4 regions of the Cupriavidus sp. KK10 genome follow, and region 4 is predicted to be linked to each of the others. Evidence: predicted binding sites of a transcription regulator. Region 4 holds the regulator's gene; each other region holds the start of a gene.
What was found. The regulator FNR, encoded in region 4, switches genes on or off when oxygen is low (the NO sensors DNR and NnrR bind a similar motif). The targets are predictions, from matches to a motif close to TTGATNNNNATCAA.

Region 1 (7,172 bases), 2.7 Mb from region 4:
CTATGACGTGATCTGCCGCGTGTTCGGCAAGAGCGACAAGACCGTGGGCGTGCTGGTGGCGATCTACGTGGCCGTGGCTGCCTACGTGGCGTGCCACCTGTTCTCGGGCCGTGCGGCGTTCCTGCTGACCGGTGCGATGATCGCCACCATCATGAGCGCCAACGTGCTGGTATGGATCATCCCGGGCCAGCGCAAGGTGGTTGCCGCGCTGCGCGCAGGCCAGCCGGTCGATCCGGTCCATGGCAAGAACGCCAAGCAGCGCAGCGTGCACAACACGTACTTCACGCTGCCGGTGCTGTTCGCGATGCTGTCGAACCACTACAGCATGACCTACAGCTACAAGTACAACTGGGCCGCGCTGATCCTGATCATGCTGGCCGGTGTGCTGATCCGCCAGTTCTTCATCCTCAAGCACAAGGGCAAGATCAACGTGGCCTGGCCCGCAGCCGGCGTTGCCGTGCTGGCCGTGGTCGCCGTGCTGATCGCGCCGCAACCGCGCCCGGCCGTGGCCAAGGCAGAAGGCGGTGACGCCGCCGTTGCCACCGTCAGCTTTGCCAAGGTGCAGGAAGTGCTGAACGCGCGCTGCGTGCAGTGCCACGCCGCGCAGCCGAAGTTGATGCCGACCGCAGCCAAGGGCATCAAGCTCGACACCGCGGAAGACATCAAGGCCCACGCCCAGCTGATCTACCAGCAGGCCGTGCAGCAGAAGGCGATGCCGCTGGGCAACGTGACGCAGATCACCGACGACGAACGCGCCCTGCTGGGCCAGTGGTTCGAAGGCGGTGCCAAGACCACTAACTAAGGGTGGCTTGATCTGAAAAGCATCAGGGCCGGCGCGTGCAGCCGGCTCGCGAAATCCGAGCATCGGTGATCGACGGTCCGGAGGGTTGTGCAGTTGGCAACCGTCAGTACCGGACCGGCGAGGGTTTGAACGGGGCCTTGCGCCCCGTTTTTTTTCGACGACTTATCCGCCGATATTTAGCAACGCCAACACCCCCAGCACCAGGAAAATCCCTGCCGCGATCTTGTGCACCAGCGCGATCGGCATCTTGTTGGCAAACTTGTCACCAAGCAGGACCGCCGGCGCATTGGCGACCATCATGCCGAAGGTGGTGCCGGCCACCACGGCAATCACCGCATCGCTGAAGCGCGCGGCCAGCGCCACGGTGGCGATCTGGGTCTTGTCGCCCATCTCGGCAAAGAAGAACGCCACGATGGTGGTGCCGAGGATGCCGAGGGCGCCCTTGACCGGCTTGGCCTGTTCGGCGTCGTCGAGCTTGTCGGGGATCAGCATCCATCCCGCCATCGCGATAAAGCCCAGGCCCAGGATCCAGCGCAGCAGGCTTTCGCCCAGCACATGCGTGATCCAGCCGCCGAGCGCGCCGGCAAAGCCATGGTTGAACAGCGTGGCGATCAGGATGCCAAGGATGATGGGAACGGGCTTGCGGTAGCGCGCGGCCAGCACCAGCGACAGCAATTGCGTCTTGTCGCCCATTTCAGCGAGGGCGACGATGCCTGTGGAGACGAGGAAGGCTTCCATATTGGTCTTGTGGGGTAACCGGGCCGCAATGCATCGCGAGATGCCAATGACGCACACCTTTCCCGGCCCGGCCAGAAAGGTATGGTCATCGGTCTCGCCAGGCTGGACGCTGCCGGGTCCGTATCAGTACACGGCCGGGCGGGTCCGGAGCTGCGCACGCCATAACCGCAAGCGGTCAAGTCTGTTGACGTGCGCCCCTGTCCCCCGGAATCCGCATTGCGCGGCGCGGTAAGAGCAGGGCGGCTACTCCCCAATGGAAGCGCCAATTATAACGGCAGCGGGGGGCAGGCGTCCACCTGCCCCCCCGCCACATGGCCTGTATCCTCAGGCGGGTACAGGCGCGTTGTCGCTGGTCTGGCGGCCGCGGAAATCGGTCCAGCACAGGGCCTTGAAGTCATAGAGTTTGCAGCGGCGCGCGGTGTCGAAATACCAGCGCCAGGAGAAGTTCTCGATGATGATGCGGCCTGGCAGCGCATGCTCCAGCAGCGCCTGGGCGCGCTTGAGGCGGTACAGCGGCACGCTCATGTCGACGTGGTGCGCGGTGTGTTCCATGATGTGGTGCAGCGCGGCGCCGATGCCGTGGCGGAAGCGCAGGTGCACGGTGGTCGAAACAAAGGGCTGCGCCTTGGCCCACATGGCCTTGGTGTCATACCAGGCCACGCTGGTATGGGTGTGGTGCACGTACAGCACGAAGCCGACGGTGACGTTCCAGACCAGGAAGGGCAGCACGAAGCCGGCACCGATGAGCATCCAGACGGACTGGTCCGTGGCCAGTGCCAGGCCAGCCAGCGCGCCGATCCAGGCCAGCCCGAAGGCGGCTACCAGCACACAGTCGCCGGTGAAGATCGGGCGGCGCGTGGCCATCTGGCGCTTGCTCGGGAAGAACATCTTGCACCACCAGATTTCCACCAGGTAGTACAGGCCCGGGCCGAAGCCGGTGCGGTAGATGCGCTCCATCACGCGGCGCCAGCGCGGCAGCGCGTTGAATTCTTCCAGCGAGTAGGGCGCCCAGACGAAGTCGAAGCCCTTCAGGTTGGTGTAGCCGTGGTGCACCACGTTGTGGCCGACTTCCCACAGGCTGTAGGGCGTCAGCGAGGGCAGGAAGGTGAGCCGGCCCAGCCACTTGTTCAGGCCGCGGCGCGGGGTCAGGCTCTGGTGGCAGGCATCGTGGCCGATGATAAACAGGCGCGCGATGATCAGCCCGGCCAGCACGCCCAGCGCCAGCTTGGCGGCCCAGTGCTGCGCCAGCACCACGCCGGCCAGCACGGCGCCGAACAGCAGGTAGTCGAAGGCGAACAGCAGCAGTGCGCGCGGGGTACTGCGCTGGCCCAGCGGGATCAGCCAGCCGCGGATGATCTTGCGCGAGGGCAGCGGGGCGTCCGGTGCGATCGGCGCCGGAAGCGGGGCGTGGTTGGGCGCACCCTTGCGCGCGGCATAGGGCACGTCATGCGGGCCATGGGCGCGCTCAGGGGCGTGAGCGGCGGATTGGGATGCGGTCATGCAGAACCTTCTGATTGCGGTCGGATGGGTATGGGCGCACGGCACGCAGAACGGCCGCGGCGGAACCGCAAGGTTAGAAGGCTTTGTCGGAGACGGTCTTGACGCTCGTCAAGCCGGAGGCGGGGGCGAAGCGGTAAAAGCGCGCCCGCCGCATGGCGGCGGGCGGCTGCTGGCCAGGTGACGGATCAGGCGGCCGGCACGTGGGCGGCCTCGCCCATCACATAGACGCTGTCGATGAGGCGGTCGTCGCCCAGCATGGCAAAGGCGAACAGCTCCTCTTCCAGCGTTTCCGAGCGGTTGCTGCGGCGGGCGATCAGCGGCGTGGCCTTGGGGTCCAGCACGATGAAGTCGGCCTCGCAGCCAACGCCAAAGCTGCCGACGCGGTCGGTCCAGCCCAGCGCCTCGGCCGCGGCGCGCGTGGCCAGGTAGAACATGCGCAGGGCGGTCAGGTAGTAGCCGCCCATGCGCGCCACCTTGTGCGCGGCGTTCATGGTGCGGAACATCGAGAACGAAGTGCCGCCGCCGACGTCGGTGGCCAGCGTCACATTCAGGCGGTTGGCGTCGGACTGGTGGAAGTCATAGAAGCCGCTGCCCAGGAACAGGTTGGAGGTGGGGCAATGCGCCACCGCGGCACCGCTGTCGGCCAGGCGCCGGCGGTCGTCCTGGTCCAGGTAGATGGCGTGGCCGTACATCGCGCCCGGGCGCAGCAGGCCGTAGCGGTCGTACACGTCCAGGTAGCTGCGCGCGTCCGGGAACAGCTCGGCGACCCATTTGACCTCGTCGCGGTTCTCGGCCACGTGGGTCTGGATAAAGGCGTCCGGGTAGGCGCGCGCCAGCTCGCCGCAGGCGGCCAGCTGCGCCTCGGTCGAGGTCGGGGCAAAGCGCGGCGTGATGGCGTAGGCCAGGCGTCCCTTGTTATGCCAGCGCGACAGCAGGTCGGCGGAGTCCCGGGCTCCGGTCTCGGCCGTATCGCGCAGGAATTCCGGGCAGTTGCGGTCCATCATCACCTTGCCCGTGACCATGCGCAGGTTGCGCGCCTCGCTTTCGGCAAAGAGGGCCTCGGCCGAGGCCTTGTGCACCGTGCTCCAGACCACCGCGCTGGTGGTGCCGTTGCGCAGCAGTTCCTCGGTGAAGAAGCCGGCCACGCCGCGCGCGTAGTCGGGGTCGGCAAAGCGGCGCTCTTCGGGGAAGGTGTAGGTGTCGAGCCAGTGCAGCAGGCCCGGCGACGGCGACGCGATCATGTCAGTCTGCGGGTAGTGCACGTGGGTGTCGATAAAGCCGGGCACGATCAGCTTGCCGCGGTGGTCGACGATCTCGGCGTCGGCCGGAATGCGCGCAGCCAGCTGCGTGTAGTCGCCTGCGGCGGCGATGCGCCCGTTGGTGACGATCAGCACCCCGTCGTCCCAATACTGATACGCATCCTCATGGAATTGCGGATCGCGCAGGAAATGCAGCACGCGGCCGCGAATGGCACGGGTGAGGGAGTCAGTCTTGGGGTTGGTCGTCATGGTTTGTCTCTTGTGGCCGGCCCGCGCGGAACGGCATGGTTCAAGCAGCGGGCCGGGCTATTGGCATGCGCCGCGCTCAGGCCGCTGGGGCCGTTGCGGGCGGGGACTTGGGCGGGCTCGACCAGAATTGGTCGACTTCCGCCAGGAATTCGGCCTTCTGCATGGCAGGCAGGAAGGCCGCTTCAAAGCTGTTGCGGGCAAGCTTGTGGGCATCGGCCGCGTCCAGCGGCAGCGCGTCGAAGGTGGCTTCCCAGTTGGCGTTCATATAGCCGCCGAAGTAGGCCGGATCGTCCGAATGCAGCGTGATCACCACGCCGGCATCGAGCATGCGCTTGAGCGGGTGGTCGCGCAGGTCCGGGTAGACCTTGAGCTTGACGTTGGACAGCGGGCACACGGTCAGCGCCACGCGCTCGCGCGCCAGGCGTTCCACCAGCGCCGGATCGTCGATGGCGCGCACGCCGTGGTCGATGCGCTGCACCTTGAGGATGTCGAGGGCGTCGGTGACGTATTGCGCCGGACCTTCCTCGCCCGCGTGGGCCACCAGGTGCAGGCCCAGCTCGCGCGCCTTGGCGAATACGCGCGCGAACTTCTCGGGCGGATTGCCTTGCTCGGACGAATCCAGGCCCACGCCGACAAAGCGGTCGCGGTAGGGCAGCGCCGCTTCCAGCGTGGCGAAGGCGTCTTCCTCCGGCAGATGGCGCAGGAAGCACAGGATCAGGCTGCTGGAGAAGTCATATTCGGTGCGCGCCTGGGCCAGGGCATCGGCGATGCCGTCGATCACCACGCCGATGGGAACGCCGCGCGCGGTATGGGTCTGCGGATCGAAGAAGATCTCGGCGTGGCGGACGTTGTCGGCGACGGCGCGCTTGACGTAGTCCATGGTCATGTCGAAGAAATCTTCCTCGGTCAGCAGCACGCTGGCGCCGGCGTAGTAGATGTCCAGGAACGACTGCAGGTCGGTAAAGGCGTAGGCGGCGCGCAGCGCCTCGACGCTGGGGTAGGGCAGCGCCACCTGGTTGCGCTGCGCCAGCCGGAAGATCAGTTCCGGTTCAAGCGTGCCTTCGATATGCACATGCAGTTCGGCCTTGGGAGTGCGGCGGATCTGTTCCGCGAGCGCGGCATCGATGGTCATGGGGGCCTCGTTTCTGGGCATTTCTGTGCCTGCCGGCGGGGCCGGCGGCACGGGTTCAGGGATGCACCGCCTCCGGGCGGCCCAGACGCAGCGCGGCAAGGCGCTGTTCGCGGACCTGGAGCAGCTGGGCGACGATGGCTACCGCAATCATAGCCGGAGCCTTGTCGGTAATCCCGGGAACCCCCATGGGGCATGTCATTTCCGCAAACCGGGCCGGGTCGATGCCGTGCTCGGCCATGCGGTGTTCAAAGCGCGCGCGCTTGGTCTTGGAACCGATCAGCCCGAAGTAGGCGAAGTCGGTGCGCTTGAGGATTTCCTCGCACAGGGTCTGGTCCAGCGCGTGGCTGTGCGTCATGACCAGGAAGTAGCTGCCCGCGGGCGCCTGCGCCACTACCGCCTCGGGCGTGTCGCTGGCCTCGGCCTCGACATTGTCGGGCAGCCCGCCGGGGAAGAGCGTGTCGCGCTCGTCGACCCAGTGCACGCGGCACGGCAGCGTGGCCAGCACCTTGACCAGCGCATGACCGACATGGCCGGCGCCGAACAGCACCACGTGCATGGTGTCGGGCACCAGCGTATCGGTCCAGCTGCCGTCGGCGTGCAGCGTTACGCCGGGGATCATGGCATGGCTGTCGCCATGGGTGATCGCGCCGCTGGCCGGCACCTGCCGTTGCAGTGCCTTGCCGGCAGTGAAGTTGCGTTGGACCGCGTCAAGCCAGTGCAGGTCGGCTTTGCCAAGGACCTCGAACGCCAGCTGCACCACGCCGCCGCAGCACTGGCCCAGCGCCGGCCCGAGCGGAATGCGCTCGATCCGGCGTTGTTCACCGCGCACCAGCATCTCGCGCCCGATATCCATGCCGCGCCACTCCAGGTGGCCGCCGCCGATGGTGCCGACCAGGTCGTCGGCGCTGACCAGCATGCGGATGCCGGCCTCGCGCGGGGCCGAGCCCTTGACCTCGACGATGGTGACCATTGCCACCGGCACGCCGGCGCGCACCATGCGGGCGGCGTCGGCGAAGCGGAAGGGTTTGAGCGGTGCGTCCTGCATGTCGGGGGCCTTGTCGGTATTGCCTGGTTGCTGCTTGATGCTGTGGTGCTGCCTGCGCCATGTCATCGCAAGGGTGGCGCGCGCCTGCTTCTTCCACCGGCCCCTTGCCCGTCAATGCGGGCAAGGGGGGAAAGTCCGGGGGCGCCAGCAGGCGCGCGCTTCCTGCGATCGTTCAGCCAGCTCAGGCTGGCTGTGCCGCGGCTTCGCGCACGGCGTCGACGGCATCCAGGATCGCCTCGCTGGTGGCCGGGGCCTTCAGCGGCGGGTTGATGCGGTAGTCGCCAACGGCAGCCACGGCGTCGCGGATCGCGAAGAACACCGAGAACGGCAGCAGCAGCGGCGGCTCGCCCACGGCCTTGGAGCGGTGGATGCTGTCCTCGACGTTGCGGTTCTGGAACAGGCGCACGTTGAATTCCTCCGGGCAGTCGTTGACCGTCGGGATCTTGT
Region 2 (7,172 bases), on a different replicon from region 4:
TGGAACAGCGCCGCGTGCGCAGGCGTATTGGCGCCCAGCAGCCAGAACAGCGCGGCGAAGGTCAGGTAGTCGAAGAATGAGCTGACCGGGCCCATGCCAAGGATGTACTCCCCCATCTTGCCGACCTCCCAGCGCCTGGGCCTGCGCAAGGACTCGTCGTCGACATTGTCGGTGGGCAGGGCCGTCTGGGAAAAATCGTAGAGCAGGTTGTTGGTCAGGAGTTGGATCGGCGCCATTGGCAGGAAGGGCAGCCAGGCGCTTGCTCCCAGCACGCTGAAGATATTGCCGAAATTGGAGCTGGCGCTCATGCGCAGGTACTTGAGCAGGTTGGCGAAGACCCGCCGCCCCTCCATGACGCCGTCATGCAGCACCAGCAGGCTCTTTTCCAGCAGGATGACGTCGGCTGACTCGCGGGCGATATCGGCCGCGCTGTCCACGGAAATGCCGACGTCGGCGGCGCGCAGCGCCGGCCCGTCGTTGATCCCGTCGCCCAGCACGCCAACCACCCTGCCATGCTCGCGCAGCGCGCGCACGATGGCTGCCTTGTGCACGGGCGTGAGCTTGGCAAAGATCTGGTTGCGCAGCGCGGCATCGGCCAAGCCCTGGGCATCCAGCTTGTCCAGGTCGCTGCCAAGCACCGGCGCGCTGCGTGCAAGCCCGACCATCTGGCAGATTTTGCTCGCGATGCGTGGACTGTCCCCGGTGAGGATCTTGACGTCGATGCCGCTGTCGGCCAGGGCAGCCAGCGCGGGGGCCGCACTTTCCTTGGGGGGATCGAGAAACGCGATGTAGCCCAGCAAGGTCAGCCCATGTTCGTCGGCCAGGCAGTATGCGTGCGTCTCCGGCGCCTCCGGCAGTTCGCGAAAGGCGATGGCGATGACGCGGAAGCCATCGTCATTCAGGCGATCGCTGATGGCCATCAGGTCACGATAGTGCGTGGTATCCAGCGGCACGCGCTGACCCTCAAGTTCGGCCGCGGTGCAGACGGAGAAGACTTCCTCCACCGCGCCCTTGCAGATCAGCATCCGGGCGTGGGGCGCCTGCACGACGACGGACATGCGCCGGCGGGTAAAGTCGTAGGGAATCTCGTCGATCAGCCGGTAGGCCTGCGCAATTCGCATGCGCTCGCTCAACTCCTCATGCCGCAGCACGGCCACGTCGAGCAGATTATGCAGGCCAGACTGGAAATAGCTGTTGAGATACGCAAACTCCAGCACCCGCTCGCTGTCATGTCCCGCCAGGTCGACATGTTGCTTGAGGATGACAAGGTCCTGGGTCAGGGTCCCGGTCTTGTCCGTGCAAAGCGTGTCCATGGCGCCAAGGTTCTGGATTGCGGCCAGACGCTTGATGATGACCTTGCGCCGGGACATTGCCATCGCGCCCTTTGCCAGGTTGACGGTGACCAGCATCGGCAGCATCTCGGGGGCGAGGCCCACGCCAACCGCCATGGCAAACAGGACCGCTTCAAACCAGTCGCCTTTGGTCAGCCAGTTGATCAGGAACACCAATGGCGACATAACTGCGAGGATCGCCAGCATCAACCGGGCGATGCGGTTCAGGCCAGCTTCGAAATCGGTAGGCGGCTCCTGCCCGGCGATCGACTGCGCGATGTGCCCGAAGATCGCGCGGTCGCCGGTCAGCACGATGACCGCCGTGGCTGTCCCGCTGAATACCGCCGTCCCCATGAGGGCGATATTGGGAAGAAGGCCGGCTTGGGCAGCGGTAGCGACAGCGCAGCGCGCGGGGATTTTTTCCACCGGCATGGATTCGCCGGTCAATGCCGCCTGGTTCACGAACAGGTCTTTGGATGCGAGCAGCCGGGCATCGGCGGGTATCAGGTCACCCGCAGCCAGATGGATGATCTCGCCAGGAACAAGCTCGGCGATCGGGCGCTCCTGCGCGACGGGCGTGCTGGCTGGGTCCGCACGGCGCCGCACGGCGATGGTGGTGTGGACCATCGTACGCAGCGCCGCCACGGCGCGGTCGCTACGCGTTTCCTGCCCCTGCCAGGTGGCAAGCGAGACGCTCAGCACGATCATTCCGCCGATCAAGGCAGCGGCGCTGCAGTCGTGCACAAGCACTGATACCGCCGACAGCACGATCAGCATCACGTTGACGGGGCTAGCCAGCCGCCGGGCCAGGCTGGCAAGCCAGTGTGGGCCATGGTTGGGGGCAATGTGGGGCCACACGTCCCCAGGCGCGAGGCCGCCAAGCCCGCCTCGGTCGCGCCAAGTCTGTCCAGGACTTCGCTGGCATCATGCGTGGCAGCCCATTCCAGTTCGGCTGGCGGGGACGTCACGTGGACGGCGTGCGGCGAGCCCTGCCGGCCCGGGGTTGACGCGGCACGGCGGTCGCCCCCCGGGGGCCGGTCGACCGTAGGGAGGGGCGGCTCTGCATCCTTCTCCATGCCTTACGGAGCCCGTGGCGCGCGCACTAGCAGTACTGGCACCTTCGACCCCTGCACCAGGCCCTCGGCCACGCTGCCCATCACCAGGCGGCGCACCCCGCGCCGGCCGTGGGTGCCCACCACGACCAGGTCGGCGTGGACCCGCTGTGCAGCCGCGTCAATCGCCGTGGCGATGTCGCCAAGGGCAAGGATCTCATCAACCAGTTGCGTGTGGCATTCGACCTTGGCCGCGCGGGCTTTGGCCGCGGCCTCGGCGAGCAGGCTGCGTCCGCCCTCGACCAGGTCGGGGCGCAGGTCGGCCAGGCTGCCGTAGCCCATGTCGTACTTGAGATAGCTGTTGTCGACCACGTGGACGATCTCCAGGCGGGCCTTAAACATGGCCGTGAGCTGGATCGCCTCGGCCAAGGCACGATCGCCGCAGTCGCTGCCGTCGATGGCGACGACGATTGTCTGGTACATGGCGTTGCCTCCTTGTTGAGCGCCCGCGGGCCGGAGTGAAGCGATCCCCGTATGCGGGGACATAGACACTGCTTCCAGCTTAGGGCCGGGAAGGGTGGGCCGGTTGATGCAGGTCAGGGGCACGGCTATCGGCCAGCCCCGGGCGGCATTTAGTACCTTCGTTGACAGGCATCAACGATGCATGCTTTGTCATCCCCTACCTTGGAAAGGAAAGGACCATAGAGCCAAAGCCGAGGCGGCAGCCATGCCGGCCCCGTTAGGGCCGTTTGTACTAGTGCAACCATGGTGACCAAATATGGACGAAGAGATCAGACAGAAGATCCTGACCTTGTTGAACCAACACAGGATCATGACGCTTGCCACCCTGAGGCCGGATGGCTGGCCTCAGGCTACCACTGTAGGTTATGTGAATGAGGGTCTCACGCTCTACTTCCTCTGTGGTCCGAGCAGCCAAAAGGCGGCCAATCTGGCATTGGATGACCGTGTCTCGCTGACAATCGATCACGATACGCCAGATCTCATGGCGATTACCGGCCTGTCCATGGCGGCGCACGCGCAACTGGTGGTCGATGTGGCCTTAGCGGAGAGGATCCTGCGGATGTTCCCATTCAAGTATCCGGAGCAGATTGCCTTGCCGGTGCCGATGCCGACCACGGCGGACGTCCGAATATTCAGGGTGATCCCAATGGTCATTTCCGTGCTCGATTATTCCAAGGGCTTTGGGCATACGGATCTTGTCACCTGCTGACCTCTGGTCCCTGTAAGCCCACCGAGGAGTATTCGCTTCGCGTGGTCGAGCAATGGAAGCTGGGACGCAAGCGCGTCGATGACGGCGCGCTGCTCATCATCGCCAAGGATGACCGCGCGCTTCATACTGAGGTGGGCTACGGCCTCGAAGGCGTCCTGACTGACGCCGCGAGCAAGCGCAACATCAGTGAAGATATCGTGCCCCGATTCAAGCAGGGCGATTTTTATGGTGGTGTGTCTGCGGGCATCGACCGCATGCTTGGGGTCATCGAAGGGGAGCCGCTGCCACCGCCGGAGGAAACGGCAGGGGATCGGGGCGACCCCATGCGGCAACTGATGCCAATCCTCCTTGTGCTCACGCTGATCCCGGGTGGGGTTCTGCGCTCCATGCTGGGGCGCTCCCGGGTGCAGTCGCGACCGGTGGGGCCGTTGGTGTGGTCGCGTGGATGCTCTCCGGCGCCATCTTTGCCGGCATGGTTGCGGGAGCAGTCGCGCTCTGTTCACGCTAATGGGTGGCTCGCACATGGGCTTGCTAACTATTGGCGGTCGCTCGGGAAGAAATGGCGGCCGCTCGGGCCCTGGCGGATTCGGCGGCGGTGGCGGCGGCTTTGGCGGTGGCGGTGCCTCCGGTAAGTGGTGAAGGTGAAAGTTTGTCGTGCGGCATCTGCGGAGGACTCAATGGCAACTGAGGGTCGCTCGCAGGAACTTTGCGCGCAATCGAGCAAGGTGGCCGCGGGTTCCGTGCCGGACGTTGCGCTGGGACAAGGGCTGCGGCCAGACAGCAGCTAGCCTCTAGCTATACGGCCGACAAAGGGCGCAGCCACCTTGAGGAGTCGAACATGGCGATATTTATCATGGAAACCCGTGTCTCCGTGGAGTCCCTACGGCAGCCGCGATCGTTTGAGGCATTGGAACGCGGCGTTGCCGGCTATCTGGAAAAAGTCTGTCCGGATGTGAAATGGCTGGGCAGCTATGCGACCCTCGGGCCCTATGATTATCTCGATATCTTCGAGGCCAACGACATCGAAACCGCCATGCAGGTATCGGTCCTGGTGCGGGCGTATGGTCACGGAGAGGCCTCGGTGCATCCGGCGGTGGACTGGGGGCGATTCAAGCACCTGGTGCGGAATCTGCCGGAACTACCACCCGTGTGAGCAAGGCCATGTGGATCGGTGTGCCCAAAGAGATCAAAGACAACGAGTACCGGGTTGGCCTGACGCCTGCCTGCGTGCGCGAACTTGTCAGCCGCGGTCACCAGGTCATGGTCCAGGCTGGGGCCGGGACCGCGCTTGGTCTTTCCGACGCGCAATACGAAGCGGCTGGCGCGAAGCTGGCTGCCGATGCGAAGGCCGTATTCGACCGGGCCCAGATGATTGTCAAGGTCAAGGAGCCACAACCACGCGAACTGGCGCTGCTCAAGCCCGGGCAGATCCTCTACGCATACCTGCATCTGGCCGCGGACCGTGAGCTGACTGCCGCGCTGCTGAAATCCGGTGCGGTCTGCATTGCCTATGAGACGGTTACGGGCCCTGACGGTGGTCTGCCGTTGTTGGCCCCCATGAGCGAGGTGGCCGGCCGCATGTCAGTCCAGGTGGCGGCCGCCTACCTCGAGAAGCCGCACGGCGGCATGGGACTGCTGCTCGGCGGCGTCCCCGGCGTTGCGCCGGCACATGTCGTGGTGATCGGTGCCGGCGTGGTGGGCGCCAATGCTGTCCAGATCGCGGTTGGCATGGGGGCGCGCGTGACGGTATTGGACAAGAATATCGATCGTCTGCGGCATCTCGGCGCTGCGTACGGCAATCAAGTCGTGACGGTCTACTCCAGCGCGGACAGTATCGAGCGCGCGTTGCTCTCGGCCGATGCGGTCATCGGCGCGGTGCTGCCGGGCGCCGAGGCGCCCAAGCTGGTCACGCGCGCGATGGTGGCGCGCATGAAAGCGGGTTCGGTGCTGGTGGACGTGGCGATAGACCAGGGAGGCTGCGCCGAGACATCGCGTCCGACCAGCCATACGGATCCGACCTATGTGCTGGACGGCGTGCTGCACTACTGCGTGACTAACATGCCGGCTGCCGTGGCCAGGACCTCCACCTTTGCCCTGAACAACGCCACGATCGGTAATGCGATGGCCCTTGCCGACAAGGGATGGTCCCGCGCGCTCTCAGACGATCCCCACCTGCGGGCCGGGCTAAATATCTGTCGCGGGAGCGTGACCTATGCAGCCGTCGCAAGCGCTCATGGCTACGACCATGTACCCGCAGAGCAGGTGCTGGCCTGAACGGGGCCGACAGACAGGAGTATCCGACTGTACGGCCGACACGTTGCTGTCCGCCGCCTATGGCGGCGCAAGCCCCACGGCTGACAAGGCAAGATGAAACTTCCCCGCAATCTTCCCGACAATCAGCAGGTCGCCCATTGCCTGCAGGAAGCTGCGCAGCACCTGGAAGAGCAGGGCGCGAACCCGTTCCGGGTCGGCGCATACCTGGCTGCCGCGGACACCGTTGCCAACCTTGATGCCGATATCCGGGCGCTCTTTGACGAGGGGGGCATTGATGCGCTTGATGCGCTGCCCCGCATTGGCAAGGGAATCGCGGGGGCGATCGCAGAAATGCTTATTACCGATCGCTGGCGCCAACTGGAGCGACTTCGCGGTGGAGAGGACGATGCGGGGCTATTCCAGACGGTGCCGGGGATTGGCCACGAACTCGCCACCCGCATCCGTGACACCTTGCATATCGATACCCTTGAAGCGCTGGAGCTTGCGGCTCGCGACGGCCGTCTCGAGCGGGTCGAAGGCGTTGGCCCGCGTCGCCTGGCAGGCATTCGCGCTGCGCTGGATGAAATCCTGAGCCGGCAGCGTCAGTGGCGAGTCCTGCATCAGCGCAAGGCACCGCTGATGGAGCCGTCCGTATCTATGTTGCTGGAGATAGATCGCGTCTATCGCGAGAAGGCCGCCGCTGGTGCGCTGCCGACCATTGCCCCAAAGCGATTGAACCCAGAGGGAAAAGCGTGGCTGCCGGTCCTGCATGTGACCAAGGATCAGTGGCACTTTACGGCGCTGTTTTCCAATACCCAGCGCGCCCATGAACTCCGGCGTACCGCAGACTGGGTGGTCATCTACTTCTACGACGCCGGCCACGAAGAGGGCCAGCGAACCGTCGTTACCGAGACTCGCGGTTCATTGATCGGCAGCAGGGTCGTGAGAGGGCGTGAGTTGGAGTGCAGGGCACAATACCTGGAGCGGGCGCCGTAGTCGCCCCACGCGGCGGATCAATCTGCCGCGTCTGGCTCCTGTAGCCTTGAGCGGATCTCGTTGCGTGCCGTGTCGCGCAGTCGCAATAATGCTGGCCAGTCATTGCCTGATGCGAACGCGGCTTCGCCGGCAACGAGTGCCAACGAAGCACGACTCGGCCACCAGCGCCCGTCCCGCAGCAATGAGCGGGTGCCGATCAGGGCGATGGGAATAACCGGCGCCCGCGCGCGGGCGGCGCACCGGAACGCGCCCAGCCGGAAAGGCCTCAATCCGGGCTCTCGCCGGAAGGTGCCCTCGGGGAAGAAGACG
Region 3 (7,172 bases), 2.2 Mb from region 4:
CTGCAGCGCGTGGATCGACAGCGCGCCCAGCAGGCGGCCATCTGCTTCGACCAGATAGAGGTAGCGTGTGCCGGTCTCGGCAAACTTGTCGGCTGCCACCGCCAGGGTAGCGTTCGGGTCGAGCACGGTATCGGTCGGGTCGCACAGGCCCGCCAGCGTCAGCGTGCGGGCATGTTCGGCCGCGGCCGAGGCCTGCGCGCGCTCGGCGATCACGCTGTACAGCGACAGCGTCTGGCAGCGTGACGCCGTGTAGTACGCCGCCACCGCGCCGATCATCGACGGCAGCAGCAGCGCGGGCGCCAGCGTCATCTCGAACACCATCAGCACCGACATCAGCGGCGCCTGACTAGTGGCCGCCAGGAACGCACTCATGCCCACCAGCGGTAGCAGCGGCGCCGCACCGGCCGCCGTGCCCTGCATGCCGATGGCCAGCAACTGCCCGAGCGCCGCCCCCACGAACAGCGACGGCGTGAACACGCCGCCGACCGCCCCCGAGCCCATGCTGATCACCGTTGCCACCAGCTTGGCCAGCAGCACGCCGGCCACCGGCACGCTCAGCGGCTGTTCCTGCAGGATGGTCTGGATGGTGGAATAGCCGTTGCCAACCACCTCGGGCACCGCCATCGCCAGCACGCCGACCAGCGCGCCGCCCAGCGTGAGCCGTGCCGCTGGCCCGCCCGGCACGGCGGCAAAGCGGCTGCGCGCAAAGCCGGCCGCGCGCATGAACAGCGCGCCCGCGATGCCGGCGGCCACGCCCAGCGCCGCCGCGGCCAGCAGGATGTGCGGGCGCAGGTCGGGGGCGATATCCAGGCCCGGGTAGAGCGGCTGCAGGCCGCCGTGCCACTGGCTGACCATGGCGCCGGCCACCGAAGCCAGGAAGAGCGGCATCAGGCGCTGCACCGCGAGCGCCCCGAACACCACTTCGGCAACGAAGACGGCGGCGGAGAAGGGGGTGTGATAGACGGTGGCAAGGCCGGCCGCGGCCCCGCAGGCGGTCAGCATGCGGCGCATGTTCGAGCCGCCGCCGCGTTCCAGCCGGGTCGACGGGAACAGCGAGCCGCACAGCGCCGCCAGCTGGATCATCGCGCCTTCCTTGCCGACCGAGCTGCCGCTGACGATCGAGAAAAACGATGAGAGCGCGCGCAGCAAGGTGATCCGCACCGGCAGGCGGCCGCTGCCGTTGGCCACCGCTTCCATGTAGTCGGTGGCGCCGCTGTGGCTGCCGGCCAGGCGATTGGCCAGCACCAGCAGGCCGCCCGCCAGCGCGCCGCCCGCGGCCGGAATTACCACGCGCCACGCCAGCGCCAGCGTGGCGAATACGGCCACCACGTCGGCATGGCTGGAAAACAGCACGACGCCGGCGCCCTCCAGCGCTTCCTTGAACAGTGTGGTGGCAATGGCCGCGACGATCCCGACCGGGATGGCCGCGAACAGGGTGACTTCCTGGTCTTCGAGGAAACGCAAGCGCATGGCGGCTTTCCGGGGCAAATGTGGCGCGGGTGCGGAGCCGGAGAGGGGGCGGGCAGAGGCTGTCATGATAGCGCAGCGCCACCCGCGCAGACCCGATGTGCGCCGGCGCGCATGCGGGGCCGCGCCCGGTGCAGAACCCGCTTGTCACGGACTGGTACACTACCGCTCTTTCCTTCGCGGGCGGGCCGGTGCCCTGCCATGCCGGCTTCCCGGCGTTCGCGTTCCGATTCCGATCCGATTACCAGGAGCCATCCGGCGTTTGGCGCACCGCGTGCGCAGCGATGGCCCAAGCAGCAATACATGTCTTTTTCTGAACTCGGCTTGTCCGACAAGATTGTGCGTGCCGTGGCCGAACAGGGCTACACCACGCCGACTCCCATCCAGGCCCAGGCAATCCCCGCCATTCTCAAGGGCGGTGACCTGCTCGCCGGCGCGCAGACCGGCACCGGCAAGACCGCCGGCTTTACGCTGCCGATGCTGCAGATGTTGTCCGACTCCGCGGCGCGCGGCGCCAATGGCGCGCAGCGTCCGGCCCGCCTGCCGGTGCGCGCACTGGTGCTGACGCCCACGCGCGAACTGGCCGCCCAGGTCGAAGAGAGCGTGCGCAACTACGGCAAGTACCTGCGCCTGCGTTCCATGGTGATGTTCGGCGGCGTCGGCATCAACCCGCAGATCGAGCAGCTCAAGCGCGGCGTCGAGATCGTCGTGGCCACGCCCGGCCGCCTGCTGGACCACGTGTCCCAGCGCACCATCGACCTGTCGCAGGTGGAACTGCTGGTGCTCGATGAAGCCGACCGCATGCTCGACATGGGCTTCATCCACGATATCCGCAAGATCCTCAACGTGCTGCCGGCCAAGCGCCAGAACCTGCTGTTCTCGGCGACGTTCTCGGACGATATCCGCGCGCTGGCCGACCGCCTGCTGAACAACCCGGCCTCGATCGAGGTGGCGCGGCGCAACACCACGGCCGAGACCGTGGACCAGCGCGTCTACCCGGTGGACCGCGAGCGCAAGCGTGAACTGCTGGCCCACCTGGTGCGCCAGCATGACTGGCACCAGGTGCTGGTATTTACGCGCACCAAGCACGGCGCCAACCGCCTGGCCGAGCAGCTGACCAAGGACGGCCTGTCGGCACTGGCGATCCATGGCAACAAGAGCCAGTCGGCGCGCACGCGCGCGCTGTCGGAATTCAAGTCGGGCACGCTGCGGCTGCTGGTGGCAACCGATATCGCCGCGCGCGGCATCGACATCGACCAGCTGCCGCACGTGGTCAACTTCGACCTGCCCAACGTGCCCGAGGACTATGTGCACCGCATCGGCCGTACCGGCCGCGCCGGCGCCGAGGGCGAAGCGATCTCGCTGGTCTGCGTGGACGAGATTGCGCTGCTGCGCGATATCGAACGCCTGATCAAGCGCAAGCTCGAACAGACCGTGCTGCCGGGCTTCGAGGTCGACCCGAGCATCGCGCCCGAGCCGATCCAGAAAGGCCGCCAACAGCGTGGCGGTGGTGGCCAGGGGCAAGGACAAAGCCAGGGCCGCGGACGCGCCCAGGCGCGTCCGGCCGGCAACGAAGGCGAGGGCGCCCAGCGCCAGCGCCCGGCGCGCGAAGCGCAGGCTGCGCCGCGGCAAGCCCAGGGCGGCCAGCCGCGCACGCGCGCTGCCGAAGGCGGCCAGCGCGGCAACGGCGCGGCCAACGGCAACCGTGGCGGCCAGCCCGCCGGTGGCGCGCGCAATCCCGCACCGCGCCGCGACGGCCAGGAGCCGGCGCGCCAGCAGCGGACCGCGGCGCAACCCGCACGCCAGCCGCACGACGCGGCACCGGCACCGGCGCGCAATCGCCGTCCGGCGCCGCAGGCCGCGCTGCTCGGCGGCAACCGCAAGCCGGCGCGCTGAGCGGATCAGGGCTGACACCATGCACGCGTCCGACGCCCCGGCCGACCCCGGCGTTCCCTACGCCGGCCTGACGCCGGAGCTGATGCTGGACGCGCTGGAAGGCGCCGGCCTGCGCCCCGACGGGCGCCTGCTGGCGCTCAACAGCTATGAGAACCGCGTCTGGCAGCTGGGCATCGAGGATGCCCCGCCCGTCATCGCCAAGTTCTACCGTCCGGGCCGCTGGACCGACGCGGCCATCCTGGAAGAACACGCCTTTGTGCAGCAGCTGGCCGATGCCGAGATCCCGGCCGTGCCGGCCATGGTGCTGGCACCGGGCGAGTCTGGCACGCTGCTGCATCACGCCGGCTTCCGCTTCGCGGTATTCCCCCGCTGCGGCGGCCGCGAGCCCGCGCTGGACCGTTCCGATACGCTGACCTGGCTCGGCCGCTTTATCGGCCGCATCCACGCGCTGGGGGCGACGCAGCCCTACCAGGCCCGCCCGGCACTGGATCTGGAAACCTTCGGCGTTGCCCCGCGCGACTGGCTGCTCGCCAGCGGCTGCATTCCCGCCGACCTGCTGCCCGCGTGGCAATCGGTGACGGACCTGGCGCTGGACGGCGTGCGCCGCTGCTATGAGCGCGCCGGCGAGGTGCGCCTGCTGCGCACCCATGGCGACTGCCATCGCGGCAATGTGCTGTGGATTGACGAGGACGACGCGCGCGGCGGCACCCATGGCGCGCCGGGCCCGCACTTCGTGGATTTCGACGACAGCCGCATGGCGCCGGCGATCCAGGACATCTGGATGCTGCTCGAGGGCGACCGCGCGGCCATGCAGGACCAGCTGGCCGACATCGTTGCCGGCTATGAAGACTTCTCCGAATTCCAGCCGCGCGAACTGTGGCTGGTGGAAGCGCTGCGCACGCTGCGGCTGCTGCACTACAGCGCCTGGCTGGCCAGCCGCTGGGCCGACCCGGCCTTTCCGGCCGCGTTCCCGTGGTTCGGCACCGCGCGCTACTGGCAGGACCGCATCCTGGAGCTGCGCGAACAGGTGGCGCTGATGGACGAAGCGCCCCTGTGGGGCGCCTGAGGTCTACCGGACGGCGCCGCCAGGGCGCCGGTATTCCGCTACTTTGCTCAACCCTTCTTTTCCGGCGCCTTGACCAGCAGCACCGGGCACTCGGCCTGCGCCAGCACGCGGCCCGCGACTGAACCGATCACCGCATCGAAGAACGAACCCCGGCCATGCGTGCCCATCACGATGGCCGCGGCGTCGACCGAGCGCGCACAGGCGACGATGCGCTCCGGCGCGAAGCCGTGCAGCGGGTGCCGCTCGAATGGCACCTTGGCTGCGGACAGGATGTCGCAGACCGCCGCCATGGCCTTGTCGCTGGCCTCCTTGTGCCAGTCGTCGATGGTTTCCTTGCTGACAAAGGCGCGCACCTGGCCGCTCACTTCCGGCGCCACATGCACGACATGCACGGTGAAGCCGCTCTGCAGCAGCTTGCCTTCGGCGATAAAACGAGCCGCGGCGTCGCTGAAGGCCGAGCCGTCGGTGGCGAGCACGATATTGGTCATGTTGGGAATCTCCTGGGTGTGGGCTGTCGGCAGGGCGGTGCGCCATGAGGCGGCACCGCCACTGGAACCATCATGGCACCTAGTGTCCTGCCAGGACCCGATTTAGATCAAGTCGGATCGGATTTATCCGATCCGACCGTGCGATAGCCGGCCGGCCGACGGATTCCGTCAATCCGGCTGAAGCATTTGGCCATTGCCCCGTCAACGCGGTGGCGCGTAGCATGCTCCCGAGCCCCGTGGCAGGCATTGGCACGCCCGCGCTGCCGCAGGCACGGCCCATCCCAGACTAATTCAATGCAGCTGCCCCCGGCCATGGCGCGGGCGGGCGGCGATTCCGGAGACGACGATCATGAGTGAGCGTGGCAACCTGCTGCCCCTGCGCGGTATCAAGGTAGTGGAATTCGAAGGCATCGGCCCCGGCCCGTTGTGCGGCGCGATGCTGGCCGGCCTTGGCGCCGAGGTCACGCTGGTGACCCGCCCGGTCGCGCCGGATGCCCGCCGCATCTTGCGCGGCCAGCCCGTGCCCCCTGAGATGGAGCTGGAGCACGGCAAGCGCGTGGTGCAACTGAACCTGAAGTCGCCGCAAGACGTGGCCGCCGCGCTGGACCTGGTGGCCGGCGCCGACGCGCTGATCGAAGGGTTGCGCCCGGGCGCGATGGAGCGCCTCGGCCTGGGCCCGAAGGTGTGCCATGCACGCAATCCGCGCCTGGTCTACGGCCGCATGACCGGCTGGGGCCAGACCGGCCCGCTGTCGCAGAGCGCCGGCCACGACCTTAACTACATCGCGCTGACCGGCCTCTTGTCGATGGCCGCGCGCGAAGGCTCACTGCCGATGGTGCCGCCGACCGTGGTGGGCGATGCCACCGGCGCGCTTGGCCTGGCATTCGGCATCACCAGCGCCATCCTGAGCGCGCGCGCCAGCGGCGAGGGCTGCGTGGTGGATGCGGCCATCACCGATATCGTCGCCATGCTGGGCTCGCTGGTGCAGGTGTCGCGCGCAGCCGGCACGCTGGGCGGCCCGCAACCCAGCCCCTTCCACGATTCGCCGTTCTATGACGTCTTCCCTTGTGCCGACGGCCGCGCGATCACGCTGGGCGCGCTTGAGCCGCAGTTCTACCGCGAGCTGCTCGACCGGCTCGAACTGACCGACATCGACCCCGCCGCGCAGTATGACCGCGCCCAGTGGCCCGCGGTGAAGGCGCGCATTGCCGCATGCATCGCAGGCAAGCCCAGCACCCACTGGGAGTCGGTGCTGGGCGGCACCGACGTGTGCTTTGCGCGCGTGCTGACCCTGGACGAGGCCGCGCGCCATCCGCACAACCAGGCACGCGGCACATATCGGCTGTACCAGCAGGGCGAGCGCGAGGTGCCGCGTTCGGCGCCGGCGCCGCGCTTCCTGCGCGCCGGCACGGAATGACCTGGGGCCGCGGCACAGATGCCGCGGCCTCTCGAATCTGTCTGATCGGTTCGGCTACCATGCGGCATCGACCCAAACCGGAGACCCAAGCCATGGCCGAACCCAGCCAAGCCCCCGCCTATACCTCCACGCCGGCCTTCGAGGCCGGTCTTGAGGTGCGCACCGAAGTGCTCGGCCCCGAGCACGTCCGGCGCGCGCTGGACGCCGCCGCGCAGCAGGGCGACACCAGCCTGCAGCAACTGGTGACGGAGTTCGCCTGGGGCACGGTCTGGACCCGCGACGGCCTGGACCGCAAGCAGCGCAGCCTGGCCACGGTGTCGATGCTGATTGCGCTGAACCGGCCGCAGGAGCTGGCCGGGCACCTGCGCGGCGCGCTCGCCAACGGCGTGACGCCGCATGAACTGCGCGAGCTGATGGTGCACAGCGCGGTCTACTGCGGGTTCCCCGCGGCGCTGGATGCCAGCCGCAAGCTGACTGAAGTCCTCGACGCTGCCAACGGGTAACGCCGACCGCGGCATCGATACGAAAACAGCGATGCAGAAGAGTCTGACTCTGATGCAGATTCTGCTGCATCTGCGCGGCGAGGATTCGGCGCGTCAGGACCTCTCCGGCTCCTTAACTTTGGCAGCAGGCCAAGCCATGCCAGTCGTTAAGGAGCCTCAAATTTGCATCTCACGCTGATCGTCGACGAACCTTCCCAGTTCCACACCACGCTGTCCGCTGAACTCGGCGCTGAGCTGGGCGCCGGTGAAGTACTGGAAACGGATGGCATTCGGGAAGCGTTCCGGCTGGCCCGCGAGCACCGGCCGGGGCTGGTGCTGGTCGATGTCGACCGCTT
Region 4 (7,172 bases):
CACCGCCACGACGCGGCTTGCCCTGACCCTGGCCGCCCAGACCGCCCTGGCCACCCTGACCGCGCATGCCACCCATGCCGCCCATGCCGGCGCCACCGCGCCCCTGGCGTGCGCCAGTGCCGCGCCCGCCACCCAGGTTGGCCGCGTGCGAGGTCAGCAACGTGGGCCCGTGGCTGATATAGCCCATCGAGGTCCTCATCGGATCCGGCTGGCTGCTGCGGCCGCCGCCACCGCCCCGGGCACCGCCCTGGTCGAAGCGCGGCAGGCCATCCATACCCGTGGGCATCGGCATGCCGGCAATCGCGGCTTCGGTGCGCTGCTTGCGCCCGCCCACCTTGGTAGCGCCCTTGGGGGCCTGCTCGCCCTTGCCGGGCACCTTCAGGCCGACACCGGCCATCAGCGCCTTGACGTCATTGGGCTCGACTTCCTGCCAGCGGCCGCGCTTGAGGCCGCGCGGCAGCAGGAACTGGCCGTAGCGGGTGCGGATCAGGCGCGACACGGTCAGCCCGACCGCCTCGAACATGCGGCGCACTTCACGGTTGCGGCCCTCGGTCAGGGCCACGTGGTACCACTGGTTGACACCTTCGCCACCGCCGTCGGCAATGCGCAGGAAGTTGGCTTCGCCGTCATCGAGCTTGATGCCGTGCAGCAGGCGCTGACGGTCGGCCTCGGCCAGCTCGCCCAGCGTGCGCACCGCGTACTCGCGCTCCACGCCGTAGCGCGGGTGCATGAAGCGGTTGGCAATGTCACCCGACGTGGTGAAGATCAGCAGACCTTCGGTATTGAAGTCCAGGCGGCCCACCGCGACCCACTTGCCGCTCTTGATGCGCGGCAGGCTGTCGAACACGGTCGGACGGCCTTCCGGATCGGACTGGCTGACGATCTCGCCGGCGGGCTTGTGGTACAGCAGCACGCGCGGCGGCTTGGTCGACACCTTGCGGTGGATCAGCTTGCCGTTCACGCGGACCTGGTCCGCCGGCAGGATGCGCTGGCCGATATGGGCCGGCAGGCCGTTGACCGAAACGCGGCCCTGCAGGATCAGTTCTTCCATCTCGCGGCGCGAGCCCAGCCCGCCCTCGGCCAGCACCTTGTGCAGCTTGGGCGCGTCGTCGTCAGCCGACAGCTCGCGCACCGGCTTGGCCTTGGTGCGCGGGATGACGGTGTCTTCAGTGTCGTACTGCTCGGAGATCACGAAGCGGAACAGGTCTTCGCTGCTCGCCGCGGTCTTGTCCCCGCCGCCCTGGCCCTTGCGGGGCGCCTGCGGCTTGCCGCCATCCTTGCGGCGGCCCTGCTGCCGCGCGCCGGCGCCCTGCGCCTCGCCCGGCGCCGCCGCCTTGCCTGAGCGCTGGACCGGCTTGCGCTTGCGGCCGGGCTGCTCGGGCTTGTCGGTGCCTTCGGCCCTGGCCGCGCGGTCCACCTTGTCTGCCTTGCTGGTGCCCTGGCCGCCCTGGCTGCCCTGGCCGCCCTCGCCCTGCCCCGTCTTGCGCTTGCCGCGGCCGCGCTGGCCACCGCGCGCGCCGCCCGCCGCCTGGGCGGCGCCCGCTTCACCGGCATCGGCCTGGCCGCCGGCGCTGGCGCCTTCGGCGCCCTCGCCGCGGTCCTGCGTTGCCTGGCGGCGCGATGCGACCAGGTTCCTCAGCCCGCGGCGCAGCCCCTTGCGGCGGGGCGCGGCTTCGCTGCCCGATCCGGGTTCTGCGGCGCCGGTGTCGGCGGGTGCGCCCGCATTGCGGGTGTCTTGCTCAACGGAATCAGACAAGATATTCACTATCGGATGTTGCATGTTGTTCAGTTCGGCACGCGCTCGTCGTGCTCGCTCGGGTGCGGCGGGGTGCCGTTGTCCGGCAAATCGCCCCGCGCCCCGTCCGGATTGGGTGCGGCTGGTTCGGTGGAAGCGGCCTCGGCGGCATCGTCGGCTGCAGCTTGCAGCGGTTGCACGTCAAAGCCATTGGCGCCTTGGTCGACCGGGTCGGTCGTCTCGGCTTCGTTCGCGACGGATGCTTCGGCCACATCCGCTGCCTGCGCGGCGGGGTCGGCAAATGCTTCCTCGTCGGCACTGGCTGCCTTGTTTGCAGCCAGATCTTCAAAATTGATGGCCTGTTGTTCCAGCAGGGTTGCCTGCGCCTGCGCCTGGGCGTCTTCCAGCGGCGGCAGCTCATCCAGCGTACGCAGCCCAAGATCGTCCAGGAATGCCTTGGTCGTCGCATACAGCGCCGGCCTGCCCGGCACGTCGCGGTGTCCGATCACCTCGATCCAGCTGCGGTCCTCAAGCTTCTTGACCACTTCCGTGCTGACCGTTACGCCGCGGATTTCCTCGATATCGCCGCGGGTCACCGGCTGCCGGTAGGCAATGATCGCCAGTGTTTCCATCACGGCGCGCGAATATTTTGGCGGCTTTTCGGGATTCAGCCGATCGAGGTATTCACGCATTTCCGGCCGGCTCTGGAAGCGCCAGCCGCTGGCCAGGGCCACCAGTTCCACGCCGCGCGGCCGCCAGTCCTGGCGCAGTTCCTCAAGCAGCACGCGGATGGTGTCTGCGCCGACGTCGTCGTCAAACAGCCGCCGCAGGTCATTGACGCGCAACGGTTCCTGCGCGCAGATCAGCGCCGTCTCGAGGACGATCTTCGCCTCTTGGGTATTCATGTTGATGGTGTGCAGCCTGTCTTTGCACCTGCTCCCGGACGGATCCGGGGCATCGGAGATTTTGGATACAGCGGTACGAAAGCCACCGCCATCTCATTGCGCAGCTAGCCGGATACCTGCTGCATCCAAGCCGTGCACTTCCCTATCTTTGCATCGAGTTGCCGGGTCGTTCCGGCAGGAGATCGTTCGCGTGCCGTTATGGATCGGCCAGCAAACCTCTTGCGTAGCGCGCCCGCACATATCGGACGTCGCTGTCAGCGAACTGAAGGCCTCGGACGCAAGAAAAACGGGTATCGGGAGCAAGGCCGGCATCGCCAACACCGCAGTGCCAGCCGGACTTTTGAACCAGATCTTTTGAACCGGATGGACTGCGGGGACGGGACGGGCATCGAAAACCTTCCGCTTCCCCTGCCCTGAACGCGCCTTCTGGTAGGAAGGCCGCCTGGCGCTGCTCGCCCGCTGCTTACCGCGGCTCATTCTATGCCGCGCGATACCGCAATGTTGGCGATTGTATGGCATTCCCGCCCCCGCCTGCAACCATCATCCGTTGCCCGGGCGGCGCCGGCGCCTCAGAACACCAGGCAGAATCCATGCTCGGCCAGCGAATGTGGCAGCAGCACCGCTCGCGCAATGCCAAGGGCGCCGAACGCCATCACCGCCAGGCCGGCCCCCAAGCGCACGCCGGGACGTCGCGACAGCGTACGCAAGTAGCCCGCGAGGCCGGACAGCACCAGCAGATTAGGCAATGTGCCGAGCCCGAACACGCCCATCACGAGTGCGCCGGACGCCGCGTTGCCCGCCAGCAGCGCCAGCGTAAGCGCCCCATAGACCATGCCGCACGGCACCAGCCCCCACGCCAGGCCCACGCCATAACGCCGCGCCAGTCCGCTTCGCGCCCGCACAAACGCCGGCATGGCGCCTGCCAGGCCACCCAGCCGCCGCGCCACCGTTGCGCCGGCGCGCGCCGCCAGCCGCTCCAGCCAGTCGACGGTAAAAGTGTTGCCGCGCAGCAACCGCCAGCCCGACCACAGCAGCATGACGCTGCCCGCGCCGAACAGCCAGCGCTGCACCGGCAGGTAATCCTGCTTCCATGCCGAGGCACCGAGCGCGCCTAGCGCGGCACCAAGAAGCATATAGGTCGAGATCCGGCCCAAGTGCATAGTCAGCAACTCGGCCAGCCAGGCGGCGCGGCTGGGCACCAGACTGATCGTCACCGTCGCGCCGCGGCGTTGTTCCACGGCCAGCGCCACGCCGCCGCACATGGCAGCGCAGTGGACTCCGCCCAGCAAAGCCAGCAGAAAAACGCTGATCAGCACGCCAAATGTCAATTCTTACTCCCTACCGCATCACATCGCACGGTAAAATGTCCTAATCGCGCCCTCGCTGCCATTTCTAGCAGGTTCCAATTGCTCACCTCCATTCCCATTACCGAGATGTCGCCCCGCTGCTCCACCTGTGCAATGGGGCAGCTGTGCCTTCCGGTCGGCATGTCGCAGCAAGACCTCGCCAAGATGGACACGCTGGTACAGGAACGCATCCGCGTGCACAAGGGTGAAACCTTGTATCGCATGGGCGATCCGCTCACCGCGGTCTACGCCGTGCGCTTTGGCACGCTCAAGACCCACGTCACCACTGAAGACGGCCGCTCGCAGATTACCGGCTTCCACCTGCCCGGCGAAATCGTCGGTCTCGACGGGCTGGGCGAGATGCAGCATGCCTCCGATGCCGCCGCCCTGGAAGATACCGAAGTCTGCGTGGTCCGCATGAGCGAACTGCAGTCCCTCTCGGTCGACCTGCCATCGCTGCAGCAGCAGTTCCTGCGCCTGATGGGCAAGGAAATCACGCACGACCAGCTGATGCTGGTCACGCTGGGCTCGATGCGCGCCGAGGAACGCCTTGCCGCCTTCCTGATCAACCTCTCTGAGCGCCTGTCGGCGCGCGGCTATTCGGCGTCCGAGTTCGTGATGCGCATGAGCCGCGAAGAAATCGGCAGCTACCTGGGCCTGAAGCTCGAAACCGTCAGCCGCCTGTTCTCTCGCTTTGCCGAAGCCGGCCTGATCCAGATTCGCCAGCGCCACGTCAAGCTGGTGGACATCGACGGCATCAAGCAACTCTACAGCCGCTCCTGCTAAGCGGCCAAGCGCTGCCAGTGCCGCATCCGGCCATGGCAGCGCAGACCTCACGCCAGTCCGCTCATTCCAGTTCGTCGGTATCGCTGAGCCGCGTCGGCATGGTGTAGAGCGTCAGTCCGCTGGACAACGCGCAGAACACCCAGGCCATCAGGAAGCCGATGGTGTAGACCGATTCGCGGGACGCTTCGATCGGCTGGCCGAAGAAGTTCAGGTCACCGGGATCCACCACCGAAAACACCGTCGCGGTCGCAAAGCCAGCCATCAGGAACGCCGGCCAGAGTACCCACATCAGCCAGCGCAACCTCATGGCTGCCTCGCTGCGGCAGCCTTGGGCGGCGCGGCATCGGCCTTCTCCACCACCAGGCCATGGCGCGTTGCACCCTGCACCGGCATGTCCGGATGCGTGGACGCCAGCCAGATCGTCACGCCGCACGCCACCATCGCCACCAGCGGGCCGCTCATCAATAGCCACGGCCACGGCTCCTTCCACCACGGATTGCCTTGCTGACTCATCTTGCCCCCTTCATCTTGACGACTAAGTCCGCGTCTGCCTAGCTTCACAAATCGCGCGGCACGATGAAACTGGTGGATTGCCGGATTTCGGCCTGCCCCCGCTCCGTGCCTTCGCTCGTCACTGTCACGTTGATCTTGTGCGTGCCCCGCGCCGCGGCCTCGATCGGCACGCGGATCCGGATCGGCAGCAACCGGTTGGACGTCGGCGCCAACGATTCGGCCTGCTTGTCGTACTCCACCTTCAGGTTCTTCAGCTCGTCGCTGTCGGCGCGCACGCTGATCTTCATCGGCGCTTCGGTGGTGTTGATCAGCTGCAGGCGATAGACGTTCTCGATCCAGCGGCCTTCCACTTCACGGCCGAGCGCACCACGGTCGCGGATGATGTCGACCTTCAGCGGCGTGCGCAGCGCGATCGACGCCATGAAGCCGCCCAGCAGCACCACCCAGATCACGGAATAGATGATGACGCGCGGACGCAGCAGGCGCTTGCGCGATGCCGCTGCGGACAAGGCCTTGCGCATCGCGTTTTCCGAGGTATACCGGATCAGGCCGCGCGGATAGTCCATCTTGTCCATGACCTGGTTGCAGGCGTCGATGCAGGCGCCGCAGCCGATGCACTCGTACTGCAGGCCGTCGCGGATATCGATGCCTGTCGGGCACACCTGTACGCAGATGCTGCAGTTGACGCAGTCGCCAAGCCCCGCCTTGTAGTGATCGGTCTTGCGCGACCGGCTGCCGCGCGGCTCGCCGCGGCCGACGTCGTAGGTCACGACATAGGTATCGCGATCCACCATCACGCTCTGGAAGCGCGCATACGGGCACATGTACTTGCACACCTGCTCGCGCATGAAGCCCGCATTGCCCCAGGTGGCGAACGCGTAAAACAGCATCCAGAACGACTGCCACGGCCCCAGCGACAGGCTGAGCACCTCGCCGCCCAGACGGCGGATCGGCGCGAAATAGCCGATGAAGGTAAAGCCGGTCCAGAGCGCAATCAGCACCCACAGGAAGTGCTTGGTCGCCTTGAGACGGAACTTGCGCAGGCTCCACGGATCGCCATCGAGCCGGATGCGGGCGATGCGGTCGCCTTCGACCCGCCGCTCGATCCACATGAAGATCTCGGTATAGACCGTCTGCGGACAGGCATAGCCGCAGAACAGCCGCCCCGCGATCGCCGTGAACAGGAACAGCGCCAGCGCCGAGATCACCAGCAGCACCGCCAGGTAGATCACATCCTGTGGCCACAGCACCAGCCCGAAGATGTAGAACTTGCGCGCGCCAAGGTCGAACAGCACGGCCTGGCGGCCGTTCCATTGGAGCCAGGGCGTGCCGTAGTAGATCAGCTGGGTCAGGATCACCAGCCAGACCCGCCAGCTGGAGAAGGCGCCCGTCACCGAGCGCGGGTAGATTTTGCGGCGGACCTCGTAGAGCGTTTCGTCAGAGGTCTCGCCCGGCGCAGCGGCCGACCGTTGCAGGTCGGCCGCCCGGGCCATTTCTTCGGTCCCGGGTGCATTCATGGGCATGCTCTCCCGCGAGCCACCAGCGCCCGCTCACATGAGTCGTCGGTCATTGCCCGGCTCCACTCCCGATGTTGGACAAACCCCAGATATAGGCCGTCAGCATCCGGATGCGTTCAGGCGTCAGGATCTCCTCATGCGCGGGCATTTTGTTGTTGTGGCCCTTCAGGATGGCGTCGACGATGCTGCCTTCCGAGCTGCCATACAGCCAGACGTTGTCCGACAGGTTGGGCGCACCGAGCGCCTGGTTGCCCTTGCCGCCGGCGCCGTGGCATGCCACGCAGGTCGTCTTGAAGGTGCCCTCGCCACGCGACGCACGGATCGGGTCCGACGACAGCCCCGACAGCGAGCGCACGTATTGCGCCACGTC

Region 1: KB879_RS05025 (fatty acid desaturase) is a predicted target of FNR. The motif match lies at 3,139-3,152, and genes of this name have one in related genera.
Region 2: KB879_RS37765 (universal stress protein) is a predicted target of FNR. The motif match lies at 3,028-3,041, and genes of this name have one in related genera.
Region 3: KB879_RS03045 (universal stress protein) is a predicted target of FNR. The motif match lies at 5,015-5,028, and genes of this name have one in related genera.

What each region holds. Positions count from the first base shown of each region.
Region 1 is NZ_CP073677.1:1,020,527-1,027,698, forward strand. It holds gene KB879_RS05015 (urate hydroxylase PuuD) at 1-802, shown strand, start outside; gene KB879_RS05020 (TMEM165/GDT1 family protein) at 965-1,540, opposite strand; yybP-ykoY riboswitch at 1,606-1,815, opposite strand; gene KB879_RS05025 (fatty acid desaturase) at 1,865-3,040, opposite strand; gene guaD (guanine deaminase) at 3,226-4,548, opposite strand; gene KB879_RS05035 (adenosine deaminase) at 4,625-5,680, opposite strand; gene xdhC (xanthine dehydrogenase accessory protein XdhC) at 5,736-6,725, opposite strand; gene xdhB (xanthine dehydrogenase molybdopterin binding subunit) at 6,907-7,172, opposite strand, start outside.
Region 2 is NZ_CP073678.1:1,368,346-1,375,517, forward strand. It holds gene mgtA (magnesium-translocating P-type ATPase) at 1-2,189, opposite strand, end outside; gene KB879_RS37765 (universal stress protein) at 2,411-2,866, opposite strand; gene KB879_RS37770 (pyridoxamine 5'-phosphate oxidase family protein) at 3,162-3,614, shown strand; partial or broken gene KB879_RS37775 (YgcG family protein) at 3,638-4,253, shown strand; gene KB879_RS37780 (GYD domain-containing protein) at 4,453-4,767, shown strand; gene ald (alanine dehydrogenase) at 4,776-5,888, shown strand; gene KB879_RS37790 (helix-hairpin-helix domain-containing protein) at 5,982-6,863, shown strand; gene KB879_RS37795 (AMP-binding protein) at 6,881-7,172, opposite strand, start outside.
Region 3 is NZ_CP073677.1:598,259-605,430, forward strand. It holds gene KB879_RS03030 (ClcB-like voltage-gated chloride channel protein) at 1-1,470, opposite strand, end outside; gene KB879_RS03035 (DEAD/DEAH box helicase) at 1,771-3,363, shown strand; gene KB879_RS03040 (serine/threonine protein kinase) at 3,383-4,429, shown strand; gene KB879_RS03045 (universal stress protein) at 4,477-4,917, opposite strand; gene KB879_RS03050 (CaiB/BaiF CoA-transferase family protein) at 5,267-6,334, shown strand; gene KB879_RS03055 (carboxymuconolactone decarboxylase family protein) at 6,427-6,837, shown strand; gene KB879_RS03060 (LuxR C-terminal-related transcriptional regulator) at 7,000-7,172, shown strand, end outside.
Region 4 is NZ_CP073677.1:5,031,654-5,038,825, forward strand. It holds gene rluB (23S rRNA pseudouridine(2605) synthase RluB) at 1-1,780, opposite strand, end outside; gene scpB (SMC-Scp complex subunit ScpB) at 1,786-2,640, opposite strand; gene KB879_RS23460 (sulfite exporter TauE/SafE family protein) at 3,210-3,968, opposite strand; gene fnr (fumarate/nitrate reduction transcriptional regulator Fnr) at 4,047-4,772, shown strand; gene KB879_RS23470 (hypothetical protein) at 4,834-5,079, opposite strand; gene KB879_RS23475 (membrane protein) at 5,076-5,285, opposite strand; gene ccoG (cytochrome c oxidase accessory protein CcoG) at 5,330-6,778, opposite strand; gene ccoP (cytochrome-c oxidase, cbb3-type subunit III) at 6,852-7,172, opposite strand, start outside.